Regions from separate parts of the Blautia segnis genome, predicted to be linked through region 1. Evidence: riboswitches for the same ligand, from Rfam matches in the RefSeq annotation. Region 1 holds a riboswitch; each other region holds the start of a gene.

Region 1 (3,565 bases):
CAGTTCAGATACAGATGTTCAGTATGACGAGGATGGAGACGTTGTAAGCGGAAGCTCTGATTCTTCTTCTGATTATGAATATGATGAGTATGGAAACGTAATCGACAGCGATAATACAGTAGATTATGACAGCTACTCTGAAAGTTCTTCCAGCAGCTCATCCAGCAGTTCTTCCGGCTCAGGATCTTCTGTAGTGAACTATGCAACACAGTTTGTTGGAAATCCATATGTATGGGGCGGAACAAGTCTGACAAATGGTGCTGACTGCTCTGGGTTCGTACAGAGCGTATATGCAAACTTCGGCGTCAGCCTTCCGAGAACTTCCTATGAGCAGCAGAATGCAGGAACTGAAGTTTCCTATGCAGATGCACAGCCAGGAGATCTGATCTGCTACGGCGGTCATGTCGCAATCTACATGGGAAATGGACAGATTGTACACGCGTCCAACTCCAGAGACGGAATCAAGATCAGCGACAATGCTGCATACAGAACCATTACATCTGTAAGACGTCTTGTGTAATTGCAGCATAGGCCTGAATAAATACAGTACCTGCATCGGCGGGCATATTTAATGAAAGAATTTGAATCCCTCCCGGATCCTCGCTATGGAATCCGGGAGGTTTTTTGATGGTGGGATTGTTTTGGACTTTATGGTGAAAACTTGAGGGTGTCCGAAACAGAGTATAAAAGCGGAATTTGCTTTCCATAATTTTGATAAATAAATAACAGATTACGGGTTGACAAATACTTAGGCAGGTGGTACTATGATGTCAGTATAATTCCATATTGAACATATTAAGTGCTGGTAGCTATTAGCTGGCAGAAAGAGGGAATCAGGTGAGAAACCTGAGCGATCCGGTCACTGTAACAGAGGAGCAAGTCTCAGAGTCCATTGTGCGTATGCATGAGAAGGAGAGATGATGCGATGATTCTGGAGCCAGGAAACCTGCTTAGTATGGCGAGGTTAAACTTCCGATGAAAGTGTAACAACCAGTTTTAGGGAATCCGCAGCCCTGGAATGTTGTCCGCTTTTGTGAGTGGACATTTTTTATGGAATATCGCCTGTTCAGATGAATTATACAGATTAAATGGCAGGCGATACTACTTTGGATGAAACCGTTCCCTCCGCGTATATATGAACGGGTCATATTCTACCCCGGAGTAGCATCGCTCCCTCTTAAATATCTGCGAGAATTTTGAAGCCGCGTAAGCGGTTATTTTTTTATTTAATTGAAAATGATATAGAAGATTTCTACTATAAAAATCCTGCGGAAAAGGAATTTGTTAGGGCAGATGAGAAAGGAGCAGGAAAATGGAAAAAAATTATTGGGAAGGCAAGGAATATTCCTACTTCAGTCATAAGAACTGCGAATTTTTTCCCTGTCATAAAGGCGCAGATCCGGAGGATTTCAACTGCCTGTTCTGCTATTGTCCCCTCTATGCATTAGGGGATAAATGCGGCGGGAATTTCCACTACAACGAAAAAGGCTTCAAGGACTGCACTAACTGCCAGCTTCCCCACAAACGGAAAAATTATGGCTATGTCACCGGGAAGTATCAGGAACTGGCTGATTTGATGAAGAAGGCACGTGAAAATCAGGACGTAAAAGAAAAGTAAAACAAAAAGTTTCCCTACCCACAAATTGGGTGCAGGGAAACTTTTTATTTTGCAGATAAAATTAGCAGGAGCGGTATTTACTAACAAGTCGTTTTCTTGAACAATCACACACTACCGCATACTGAGAATCATCTTCAGCTTCGGAATCTGGTTATTCAGGATCAGTCCCTCCGGGAACATAGCCTGATGGACAAAATCTGCCGCATAAGTGAAATCCCCAATATGCTCTGCCCCATGACTGTCGCTGGACAGTACAATTGGAACCAGATATTTGCGGCAGCATCTTAAAATTTCCGCACAGTTGCTGCGGGTATCTCCGCGATAGCCATAAGGCGCAAGAGAAGCCTCATTCATCTCCAGAAGAACCCCATTTTCTCCGGCTGCCTTTACAACTGCATCATAATCTACCGGATACTGGGTATTATCAATATGCCCCAGAATCTTTACCATAGGATTTTTCATCACATTAAGAAAGGCTTTGGTGTTTTCCTCTTTGCTGGCTGGATGGAAATTCTGGGCGTGTATGCTGGCAATAGAATAGTCCAGCTTCTCAAGCAGCTCCTGCTCCAGGTCAACCTTGCCGTTCACATCCAAAATATTCAGTTCAATCCCATATAATAATTCCACATTAAAACGCTTCCGCGGCGAATAAGTAAGACTACGGAAATAAGACGCGGTTCCTGCTGCAAGAGTAGCTGGCCCGTGGTCTGTAATGCCAAGAAGCTTTAACCCTTTGCGTGAAGCTGACTTAGCCATGTCGCTGATGGTGCAGTTTGTTCCGTGCCCGCTTGCGATAGAGTGGGTATGCATATCGGAAAGATACATAAAAAATCATCTCCTGTTAAGAAGTCTGTGCATTCGGAAAGTTTAAAAAGCTGTGAATGCCTGTACTGTTTTCAGTATGACAGAGCAGAAAAAGACTGTCAACTGTAAAATAAGAAAAAATTGGAAAAACAAATAAAAACAACACACAAACACAAGAAAAACCACATATATATGTAGGAAAAGTGTTGCTTTTTGTTGACAGTCAAAACACCGGATAGTATAATTACGGTAGAAAAACAGCAAAAGATTTTGTATATATATTAAACTTTCAGGTATGGGAATGCTGTATGCTGACGGCAGGATCAGCCAAAGTTTCAGACAGGAGGAAAAATGGGATATACAGATAACATGTCTCCGGAAATGAAGCAGCGCATTGTGCAGGAGCTTGTACCAGGCAAGCAGATTTCCCTGGCACATATCATTGCCAATCCGGATAAGATTCTTTACACCAAATTAGGACTTGACCCGTCTCTGGATTATTCAAGGGCAGCCATTGGAATTATGACTGTCAGCCCTGCAGAGACAGCCATTATTATGGCAGACATTGCCATGAAGTCATCCGGCATTGAGCTGGGCTTTGTAGACCGCTTCAGCGGAAGCTTGATCATCACAGGCACTGTATCTGAGGTGGAAGCTTCCACAAGCGCCATTCTGGACTATGTGGGAAACAAGCTGGGCTTTACCTTATGCCCGATCACAAGGACCTGATATAATATGAAGAAACTGGTTCTCATCGGCCGCAGCGAAGCTGGCAAAACAACCCTGACCCAGGCTTTGCGCGGAGAAAAAATACACTATCACAAAACACAATATGTAAATAATTTTGATGTAATCGTAGACACGCCAGGAGAGTATGCCCAGACCCAAGGGCTTGGACACGCCCTGGCGTTGTATACATATGAATCCGATGTTGTGGGACTTCTGGTATCAGCTATCGAGCCGTACTGCCTGTTTCCCCCATGCATCACCTGCATGGCCAACCGCGAGGTGATCGGCATTGTCACCAAGATCCATAATCCCCAGGCCAATGTGAAGCTGGCAACCTCCTGGCTGCAGCTGGCCGGCTGCAAAAAGATCTTTTATGTGGATTCCAAGCAGCAGGAAGGCATCCCGGAAATCCTG
Region 2 (3,565 bases), on a different contig from region 1:
CATTTATGGTTGTCTATGCTCTGGTTGCTATCCTTGGTGCCACTGCAAATCTTGGACTGATGTGGAATATTGCCGAAACCTTTAACGGTCTTATGGCAATCCCCAACCTGATTGCATTATTCCTGCTCTCCGGAACAGTTGTAAGACTGACAAAGGAATACTTTGCAGGAGAGGGAAAAGAAAATTAAAACAGATATATAAAAAGACAGGCTTCCCGGAATCAATATCATTTAACAGAAATGATATTGCCCGGGGCCTGTCTTTTTATAAGAAATATTGTAAGGGTTTACTTGTTAGCTGTGAAAATCAGTTTTTGGAATCCTCTGCTTCTTTTGCTTCAGCATCTGCTGTCTCGCTGTCATCCTCACCGATCACTACTGCGTTTTTCTCTTCCTCAGTCTGCTCTTTTGCATCTTTTACGCTGACCTTATGATCATACCATTTACCCTTTTTGCCAAGGATGGCAAGGTCAAACTCTTCGTCCAGCTTCTCAACCGGAACATTGAAGCCGTAAACCTCCTCTGACATTCCGTCACTGTAGGTAACAGTATCTGTAGTAGGCTGGATCAGTTCAGCTCCATCCTTCTGTGCGTCCTCAGCTGTTCCAAGGAAAAGATTTACGATATTCTTGGAGACAAGTGTAATATGAACGGTCATTTTGCCATCCTTCACTGTAAGAACTGCTCTTCCATTGCATGCCTCATTTACATGGAACATGCCGCTGTCTGTGTCAAACTCCACACCGTATACGCCGTCTTCAAGCTCAGCTTCTGCGGCGTCCTCTGCTTTGGCAGCTTCTGTCTGTGCCGCTTCAGCCCAAACAGGCGCAACGCTTCCTGCTGTCATGGTGGAAATACTTACTGCTGATAATAAAATGACTAATGAACGTTTCATAATAACTTTTCTCCTTACTTTTTGATGAATTAAAGATAAAACATCAACAGATTATTTTGCAATAGAATCAATTGCTGCCTGAATATGCTCTACATAAAGCTGCTCAACTGCATCAATTCTTCCAAGTCCTTCGATCTGGCAATCGATCTCATCGAAATCTCCGGAAGCCTCGAACATGCTCTTCCAGGAATCCTCATCATCACCAGCCATATCGTTGTTTGCATGGTCACCTGCAACAACCATAAGCGGACGAAGAACAACCTTCTTGAAGCCTGCATCTTTTACTTTGTCGATTACAACATCGCAAGCGGTATCTTCCGGCTCACCCTCTACAGTACCGATGAATGCGTTTGTAAATCCAAGCTTCTCCATCTGTGTCTGCATCTGGTTGTATGTAACATTTGCTGTGTGAGAGGTTCCGTGTCCCATGAATACGAATGCGGTTCCATCCTCAGCAGCAGCTTCCATGCTGTCATATCCTGCGCTCTTTACAGCTGCATCTGTAACTGCCTGTGCAACAGCAGCCTTGTCTTCGTTGATAGCAGTAGCGTCTGATCCAACCTCACCAAGCATTGGCTCAGCGATTGCTACAGACTCAAATTTATCTTTGTACTCATCGATCGCTTCTACCATCTCATCGTACTCTGCACCGTGCATAAGGTGTGTAGGCTGAACAACCAGATTCTTAACACCGTTTGCTACTGCACGGTCAAGTGCCTGCTGCATGTTGTCGATGTGCTCATCATCTCTTGCCTGTACATGGTTGATGATAATCTGAGCGGTAAATGCTCTTCTTACAGCCCAGTCCGGGAAAGCTTCTGCAAGAGCATCCTCGATTCCCTTGATATCCTCAACACGGCTGTCGTTGAAGGAAGTACCAAAGCTTACCACAAGAAGCTCGTTCTCACCGATCTCATCCTGGTTACGAGGATCATCCTTGGAAGCATCTCCTGTATCGCGTCCGAAATATTCCGGGCTTGCTTCTTCTCCCTCTACCAGCTCTTTCTGAGCGTCTGTCAGAGCATCCCATGCTTCCTTAGCTTCCTTGCACTGTGCATCTGTGTCGTCTGTTCTCTCCTGAACATAGATTGCATCGATAAGTGCTGCAACTTTATCAGCTGCCTCCTGATCTGCGTCAGATGCCTCTGCATCGTCTGCTGCCTCAGTGTCATCTGCTGCCTCAGCGTCATCTGCTGCTTCTGCATCGTCTGCGTCATCTGCTGCTTCGTCAGTTGTCTCCTCTGTTGCTTCCTCTGCAAATGCAACAGTTCCTGTTGCTGCAGTCATGCTTGCTGCCATGGATGCTGCAAGAAGCAGTGCTAATAAAGATTTTCTTTTCATTTCTTTTTCCTCTTTTTTCCTGTATTTCCGGATTGAATTATGTATAAGGACACGGCCCGGCAGGGCTTTTTCTACGGCAGGAAGCTTCTGTGATTCCTGCTTTGTAAAAAAGCAGCTGCAAACTCTGCAGCTGCACTTTCCTCATAAACACATTTCCTCCAAACAGGATTACAATGATATGAGTATCAAAATATCTTTTGACACTGGTATCATTCCTATATATTGCTATGAGAATAAGGTTCTGTGTACCGCAGATCCACAATTCTACGCCAAGGCAGTTCTCCTGACTTCGTTCAACACTGCTTCCCCTTCCCGGTTACCCAGTGGGCTCTGAAGCAGCTCCCTTACACAGTGACGGCATCGTTCCGGATTCTCACCGGATTCTCTTTTATGCATCATGTTCATGATGCGACCTTTGCGTTATATCATTATACATATTCGACTCGGATATCTAATAGATACCATAATTTTATGTATTTTTTATGAATGTATTATGGATATTTTATGAATATACAATCTATATCAATGGACTTTCAGACAGATATATTTTAACCTGCTGTAACTCCACAATGAAACAAAAAAAGCCCTTGACAAATACCCTCAGGGGGTATATATTAAGTGCATAAGCAAGATACCCCCAAAGGGTATTTGAAAGTTAAAACGCCGGTTCGCAGTTTCCGGCCAATCATTTGTTTAATAAGAAAGGAGCCTGCCTATGACAGCTGATCATAAATCCGAAACCTGCTGCAGCCACACTGCAGCCGATACTGAACCCCTTTCCAGCCAGGAACCTGCACAGAAGGTCTGTTCCTGCTGCGCCAAGCACACCTTGCGTTCCGAAGCGGAGCGAAGAAAGCTGGTCAACCGTCTGAAGCGTATTGAAGGCCAGATCCGGGGCATTATAGGAATGCTGGAGAACGATGCCTACTGCAATGACATCCTGATCCAGTCCGCCGCTGTAAATGCCGCTGTGAATGCTTTTAATAAAGAGCTTCTTGCCAACCATATCCGAACCTGCGTGGCAAGAGATATCCGGGAGGGTAAGGATGAGACCATTGATGAGCTTGTTGCAACACTACAGAAGCTTATGAAATAAATGCGGATATCAGGGTCCCAAGTTCAAAAGCCGTTCATGCTTGCATGATAAGGCTTTTGAACTTGGGACCCGCCGAACATGAGGAAGTAGCGATTTACGCAGTAAATCAGCGAATTCCGAATGTTCGAGAATTGCGGGAACAGCTTTGCTGCGGAGCAATTCGCAGATATCAAGTTAGAGTCAAAAGGTCAAACAGCCGTTCATGCTTGCATGATAAGGCGCATCCCGTATAAG
Region 3 (3,565 bases), on a different contig from region 1:
AGAATTATATGGTAGATATCAGTGGCAGAATTGACCGGATTATCAGTGAATACATTGAAAACGGGCAGTATTTTACCATAAATCGTGCAAGACAATATGGAAAAACAACCACACTCTATTTGCTTGAAAAAAGATTAAGGGAGAATTATATTGTATTGAGTCTGAGCTTTGAATCTGCGGATGAATATTTTCAGTCACTTTCCAGTCTGGCAGAAGGTCTTATGCTGGATATAGGCGATTGTTTGAAAGAACAAAATGCGGATGAGAAAATAGTAGAAGAATGGTATCAGCCTATTTTGGAAAAATTTCCCTTGCGCTCGTTGGGAGCAAAGATCAGTTCCCTGTGTAAAGCGTGCGGTCAGCCAGTGATCCTTATGATCGATGAGGTGGACAAAAGCTCAGATAATCAGATCTTTTTATCATTTCTTGGGCTTCTTCGCGAAAAGTATCTTCGTATGCAGCAGGGAAAAGATCAGACTTTCCAGTCGGTTGTTTTGGCAGGCGTATATGATATAAAGACTTTGAAGGTGAAAATACATCCTGAAGAAGAGTCAAAATATAACAGTCCATGGAATATTGCAGTAGATTTTGATATAAGTATGGACTTTTCCATCCAGGATATTAGAGCTATGCTGCTGGAATATGAGAGTGATTTTAAAACTGGAATGGATATAGAGCAGGTAAGTGAATTTTTGTACAATTATACTTCCGGTTATCCATATCTGGTGTCACGGCTTTGTCAGCTAGTGGATGAAAGAGTTTCGGGAAGTGAGCTTTTTCCTACTAAGAAGGAAGGCTGGAGTAAGGATGGGCTTCTTACGGCGGTGAAGATGCTGTTGGGAGAAAAGAACACACTATTTGACGATATGGTGAAAAAGCTGTCAGATTATCCGAAATTGAAGGAAATGCTCCAAAGTATTTTGTTTGGCGGAGTAAGTTTCCCATTTAAGATTGAAAATCCATTAGTTAATCTGGGAGTGACTTTTGGATTTTTAAAAGATAGGAATGGGCTTACTGCAGTATCCAATCGAATTTTTGAAACACAATTATATGATTTGTTTTTGGCGGAAATGGCGATTAACAGTGAATTGTATAAGGATGCCGGGATAGAACGTAATCGATTTATTGTGTCCGGAATGCTTCAGATGGATCTGGTGATGGAAAAATTTTGTGAGCATTATGAAGAAATATATGCAGAAAACGATCAAAAATTTATAGAGGAAAATGGAAGAAAACTTTTCTTACTTTATTTAAAACCTATTATAAATGGAACGGGAAATTATTATATTGAGGCCAGAACCAGGGATAGCAGAAGGACGGATGTAATCGTTGATTATAAGGGAAAACGCTTTATAATTGAATTGAAAATCTGGAGGGGAAACGAATATAATACCCGTGGAGAGCAGCAGCTTTTTGAATATTTGGAATTTTATAAGATGGAAAAAGGATATTTGCTGAGCTTTAATTTTAATAAGTCTAAAAAGACCGGAATCCGGGAAATCAGTTATGAGGGGAAACGAATTTTGGAAGTGGTTGTTTAGTAAAATAATCGCGGATTCTGCCAATTTCATTGACAAATGCAAAATATTATATTAAACTCAGTTTGCATGATTTTAGTATAAAAATTTAATAAAGAAACCATTTTGGTGCCTGCCACGTTTTTGTAAAACGCGGCGGAGTAAACGGGAAACAGGTGAGAATCCTGTGCTATGCCGTAGCTGTAACAGTCGAGTATGCTTTTATATCCACTGAGTAATCGGGAAGGGAAAGCAGTATGATGACGCTGGAGCCAGAATACCGGCCGGAATGAAGAACTTTTGCTGCGAGTCACAGTATAGAGGTTGCGTGTAATAGAAATATTATGCCGTTAAGCCGCTGTGTCTTCAGCGGCTTTTATTATTGAAAAAACAGAGAGGACAAAGGTAAATGGCTGAATTACTGAAGGATATTCAGACATACTGGGACATGAGAGCTGGCGGATTTTCTGATGCCAGTATGGAAGAGCGAAAGACAGAACCGGGAAAGCACTGGGAAAATATTTTCCGCAATTCTCTGGAAGAAGGGTGCACGGTACTGGACGATGGCTGCGGTGCCGGATTTTTTACCACCTTGTTAGCGTCTATGGGATATCAGGTAACTGCCGTGGACTACAGCCCCAAAATGCTGGAAGAAGTCAGAAAAAATCTGGATGCGGAAAATCTGAAGGCGGATCTTAAGCAGATGGATGTACAGAATCTGGAATTTCCGGACAACAGCTTCGATGCAGTGGTGTCAAGAAATGTATTCTGGAATCTGGAGCATGCGGATAAAGCCTATGAGGAAGTAAGCCGGGTTCTGAAAAAAGGCGGAATTCTGATTCTGGAAGATGGAAATTACTACCGCCATTATTTCAGCGAGAAATATGAAAAGATGTACCAGGAATTTCAGAAGCTGTACGGTGACGAAGAGGATCAGGGCTGTCACGCACGCCATAACAAAGAAAATGTAGATTTCCATATTATGGAAGAAATTGCGAAAAAACTGCCCATGAGCCAGGTTGACCGCCCGGCATGGGATTTTGGTAAACTGGTAGACCTGGGATTTCGCAAAATACAGGTAGAAGTTTCTGGCAGTCCGCTGCCAATGAGCTTTTGCATTGTAGCACAGAAAGGCTGAAAAAGTGAAAAAAGAAATTTGTAAGCGACTAGTTTCACTTGTAATTATCCTGTTTGGACTTTCCATTATGACCTTTGGACTTACATATATTCTGCCATCCAATCCGGCAGAGCAGCTGGCGGAATCCATGGGTGCTGGTCATGACAGAGAAGTAATTGCAAAGATTGAAGAAAAATATGGATTAAACAAATCCTTCGGCGAACAGTATATAAGCTGGCTGAAGGGAGCTTTACACGGTGATTTCGGAATGTCGGTAAAGTATGCACAGCCGGTCTCCCAGGTGCTTGGAAGAAAGCTTCCCAATACCATTAAGCTGGCAGTTGCTTCTTTTATTCTGATGCTTCTGATTTCTTTTCCGCTGGGAATTTTATCAGCAGTGTATAAGGATAAGGCAGCAGATTATATTATCCGGTTTATGTCCTTCCTTGGAATTTCACTGCCAAGCTTCTGGGGCGGTATGATGCTGATCTATCTGCTGGCAGTCAATCTGCACTGGCTTCCGGTTGGCGGATCAGATTCCTTCAAAAGCCTGATCATGCCAGCCATCACCTTATCATTAAGCATGAGCGCATATTATATAAGGCGAATCCGGGCGGTAATGGTAGAGCAGATGAACGAAGAATACATCAATGGCTGTCAGGCCAGAGGCGTGGGAAGATTCCGCACCATCTTTTTCCATGTGCTTCCCAACTCCTTGCTTACAGTAGTAACCATGCTGGGAATGTCCTTCGGCGGCCTGCTTGGAGGAACCATGATCGTGGAAACGGTTTTCAGCTGGAATGGAATTGGAAGTGCGGCTGTGGCTGCTATTTCCGGAAGAGATTATCAGCTGATCCAGGGATATGTTATGTGGATGGGATGCATTTACGTTCTGGTAAATCTTTTGGTGGACATTTCATATCAGTGGCTT
Region 4 (3,565 bases), on a different contig from region 1:
GCCGTTGTGGCAAGTGCCTATTCCCTTGGACATGGTTCCTGGATTACCCATGGTACAGACCGCATCCAGCTTATGAACAGCAAGACGAAGGAGGAGCTGACCCTTCTTCCTACTATACGCAATCAGGATGACCTAGATGAGGTGCTGAATACAGCCGGGATTCAGAACGGTTCTACTACCATTCAGACCTCCTGTGAGCTCACAGATACCAGTCTTGTGATTACGAAAGGCGTTACCGGAATTGGACCGGATCTGGACGCTCTGAAAAAAGAGATTCTAAGTGCCATTTCCCGGGAAGATTACGAGACCGTGATTGAATGTCCGACTATGGAAACTCTGCCGGAAGCTTTTGACATGGAAGCTTATTATGAGCAGGTACATACAGAGGCCACAGATGCTTCTCTCGGAGAAAACAACGAGATCATTCCTGCTGTGACGGGCATTTCCTTTGATGTGGAAGCCGCACAGAACCGGCTTGACCGGGCAAGAGAGGGACTGGTAATCACCATTCCGCTTGAAATCACTCTGCCAGAGGTTTCCACGGAGGAAATTGAGGCTCTGCCTTATCTGAACCTCCTTGGAACCTATACCACTTACGGCGGCGGTACCAAGAACCGGATCACCAATCTGAAGCTTGCAGTAGAAGCATGCGATGGGGTGGAACTGCAGCCGGGACAGACTTTTTCCTACAATGATACCTTAGGTCCCAGAACAGAAGAGCGGGGCTATAAGGAAGCGACGGTAATCGTAGGCGGCGAGCACGCCCAGGATATCGGCGGCGGAATCTGCCAGGTGTCCACCACCTTGTTTATGGCGTGCCTGCAGGCGGATCTTTCCATCGTAGAACGCCATAACCATGCAGCGCGTATTGACTATGTGGATGACGGACTGGATGCAGCAGTTGTTTACGGAAGCCAGGATTTCCGCTTCCAGAACAATACCTCTTATCCCATTAAGATTTCCGCAGTCTATGACGAAGCAGAAGAGTCTGTGACCGTATCCATTTACGGTACAAAGGAGAACAACAATACTGTAGAGATCACCACCGAACACTCCGATCCCAACACCTGCAAAACCTACCGCAGCGTGTATGATGAGGCGGGAAACCTGCTCCGCACAGAAGAGGTTGGGTATAGTCAGTATAAACAGTAAAGCGATGTTGCGTATTTCCCGCACAATAATTTAAAATATATGTTAAATTGTAGTTACTGGGCACGGAGTGAACAGTAACAAATTGTAGGCTGTCAGGTAGAAAGTGCCTTGGCAGCCTATTGATTTCAGTATAATAGTCTGCTATAATGAAATGAATTGAATAAATCCGTTTTCAGTGCCTTTGCAGAAAAAAGAATCTGCTGGCTAAGAGGGAATCAGGTGCAAATCCTGAGCGATCCGGTCACTGTAAACAGGGAATGAAATCCGAAGATGCCATTGGCAATGCGTTGCTGAGAAGGCTGGATTTCGTATTGATCTGTAAGTCAGGAAACCTGCTGAATTCGTTAATGAAAGCTTCCGAGGAAAGCACTTCATTCTCATGTAGCATATATTTCGACTATGGGATATATTGATTTCTGGTGCCTGTTCCCTTATGGGAGCGGGCATTTTTTTGCATTAGAAGAGTTTTCTGGAATTTTCCGAATACTCTGAGGCAGTCTTTGATTTATTCAGGCAACAATACCAGAAGATAACCATAAAAGAATCGAGGGAGAAAAATGAAAAGAAATTCAAAACGCTTTCTGGCACTGTTTCTTTCTGTGGCAATGACCGTCACTCCGGCTGCCCTTACACAGGCAGAAAGTGAGAGTACAGGCGTACAGGTTACGGTAACTCCGGCGGAAGAAGCTGTTGTGACAGAAGCTCCGAAAGAGGAGACTGCTCCTGCACAGGAAGAGAAGGCAGAAACAACTGCTCCGGAAGAGACCACGGCACCTACAGAGACTCCGGAGCAGACAGAAACTGCTGAGGTTTCTGTTACAGAAGCGCCAGCACAGACAGAGGATGCCAAAGAAGAGACTGCTGCTCAGCCAGCAGAAGACGCAGCTGTAACAGAAGCTCCGGCTGCAGAAGAAGCTTCCGGCAATGGGATTGCCACTTATACCATGCCAGAGGATTTAAAAGAAGACGGCTCAAACATGACCATTGATAAAGCAGATGATACTGCTTACAAAATGTTCAAAATTGCAAGCTCCTCTGCAGAATTAAAGGGTGATAAAATTAAAATAACCCTGACTTCTAACGGAAAGAACTACAATAAGATTTACCTTGGACATAAAGAAGATGCTGCATCTGTGATGGATGCCAATGCAATCGCAGGAACAGAAACAGAAACCGGATATACCTTCGTTTTCGAAATTGATGCAAAGGCAGAAGCTCAGACCATTTATCTGGTTCCCCATTCTGTAAAAAATAATGCATGGTATACGACCCAGGATCTGAAGCTAAACGTTCCAGGAATGAAAGCCCCGGAACCAACTGCCACACCAGAACCAACCGCAACTCCGGAGCCTACCGCAACTCCAGAGCCTACCGCCACACCAATTCCAACCGAGACTCCGGCAGCCTCTGACAACGAGATCAAGGACGCTGGCATCAAGCTGGTAAAAGAAGACGGCAACGAATTTGCCATGTTCGTGATCACTGGTTCTACTGTAAAATTAGAGGGCGACAAATACATCGTAACCCTTTCCACAGAGAAGCAGAACTATGACATGATTTACTTCGGAAGTTCCAGCGATGCAGATAAAGAGACAAAAGCTGTCCACGGCGTAGAGAATGCAGCAGGCGGCTATACATACACTTTCGAAGTTCCTGCAAGCAAGGAGACACAGACTGTTTCTGTAGTACCTCATTCCAAGAAGAGCCAGCACTGGTATGAAAAAGGAATCCTTACCATTACAATCCCGGCAGTTCCCGGATACGGTGAGCAGCCAGAGGTAACTCCGGTGCCAACACAGACCCCGCAGCCAAGTGAAGCTCCGAGTCCAAGCGAGGCTCCGCAGCCAAGTGAGACCCCGGCTCCAAGCGAAACTCCGGCTCCAACATCTACACCGGAGCCAACTAAGGTTCCATCCGGTGCATGTGAGAACGGAATCTACAATGTGGATGTAACTTCCAGCTCCTCCATGTTCCGAGTAGTAGGCTGTACCCTTACCTCCAAAAACGGAAAGATGACAGCAGTTCTTACCTTAAGCGGCACAGGCTATGATTACCTCTTTGCAGGAACCGGTGAGCAGGCAGCAAAAGCAGATTCCTCCAAATGGATTCCATACACTGTAAATGCTGATGGTAAATATACTTATGAAATTCCGGTGGAATCTCTTGATCAGGGACTTTCAATTGCTGCATTTTCTCACAAAAGACAGACCTGGTATGACAGAACCCTGACCTTTGAGTCAGCTACCTTAAATAAGATCGGTGATATCAAGGATGACACTCAGAAACCAGACACAACTCCGGCACCGACTGCGACACCATCCGTTGAACTGACAGGTACTCCTACACCAACTCCAACAGCAGCTGTTACCGCTACACCAACACCAAATCCGGAACCGGATAAGGAGTCCAAATA

Evidence for each region. Region 1 has a riboswitch for cobalamin ahead of H8S54_RS01230 (cysteine-rich small domain-containing protein). Riboswitches for the same ligand answer to the same signal wherever they lie in the genome.
Region 2: another riboswitch for cobalamin. It lies ahead of H8S54_RS14240 (sirohydrochlorin cobaltochelatase); the one in region 1 lies ahead of H8S54_RS01230 (cysteine-rich small domain-containing protein).
Region 3: another riboswitch for cobalamin. It lies ahead of H8S54_RS03745 (class I SAM-dependent methyltransferase); the one in region 1 lies ahead of H8S54_RS01230 (cysteine-rich small domain-containing protein).
Region 4: another riboswitch for cobalamin. It lies ahead of H8S54_RS08530 (hypothetical protein); the one in region 1 lies ahead of H8S54_RS01230 (cysteine-rich small domain-containing protein).

What each region holds. Positions count from the first base shown of each region.
Region 1 is NZ_JACOOT010000003.1:105,805-109,369, forward strand. It holds gene H8S54_RS01225 (C40 family peptidase) at 1-520, shown strand, start outside; cobalamin riboswitch at 781-968, shown strand; gene H8S54_RS01230 (cysteine-rich small domain-containing protein) at 1,313-1,618, shown strand; gene H8S54_RS01235 (phosphatase) at 1,730-2,443, opposite strand; gene H8S54_RS01240 (BMC domain-containing protein) at 2,774-3,151, shown strand; gene H8S54_RS01245 (EutP/PduV family microcompartment system protein) at 3,158-3,565, shown strand, end outside.
Region 2 is NZ_JACOOT010000033.1:103,825-107,389, reverse strand. It holds gene H8S54_RS14250 (alanine/glycine:cation symporter family protein) at 1-188, shown strand, start outside; gene H8S54_RS14245 (hypothetical protein) at 307-894, opposite strand; gene H8S54_RS14240 (sirohydrochlorin cobaltochelatase) at 946-2,235, opposite strand; cobalamin riboswitch at 2,492-2,667, opposite strand; gene H8S54_RS14235 (metal-sensing transcriptional repressor) at 2,951-3,331, shown strand.
Region 3 is NZ_JACOOT010000009.1:71,745-75,309, reverse strand. It holds gene H8S54_RS03750 (AAA-like domain-containing protein) at 1-1,541, shown strand, start outside; cobalamin riboswitch at 1,628-1,820, shown strand; gene H8S54_RS03745 (class I SAM-dependent methyltransferase) at 1,927-2,655, shown strand; gene nikB (nickel ABC transporter permease) at 2,660-3,565, shown strand, end outside.
Region 4 is NZ_JACOOT010000019.1:74,533-78,097, reverse strand. It holds gene H8S54_RS08535 (VanW family protein) at 1-1,152, shown strand, start outside; cobalamin riboswitch at 1,309-1,506, shown strand; gene H8S54_RS08530 (hypothetical protein) at 1,710-3,565, shown strand, end outside.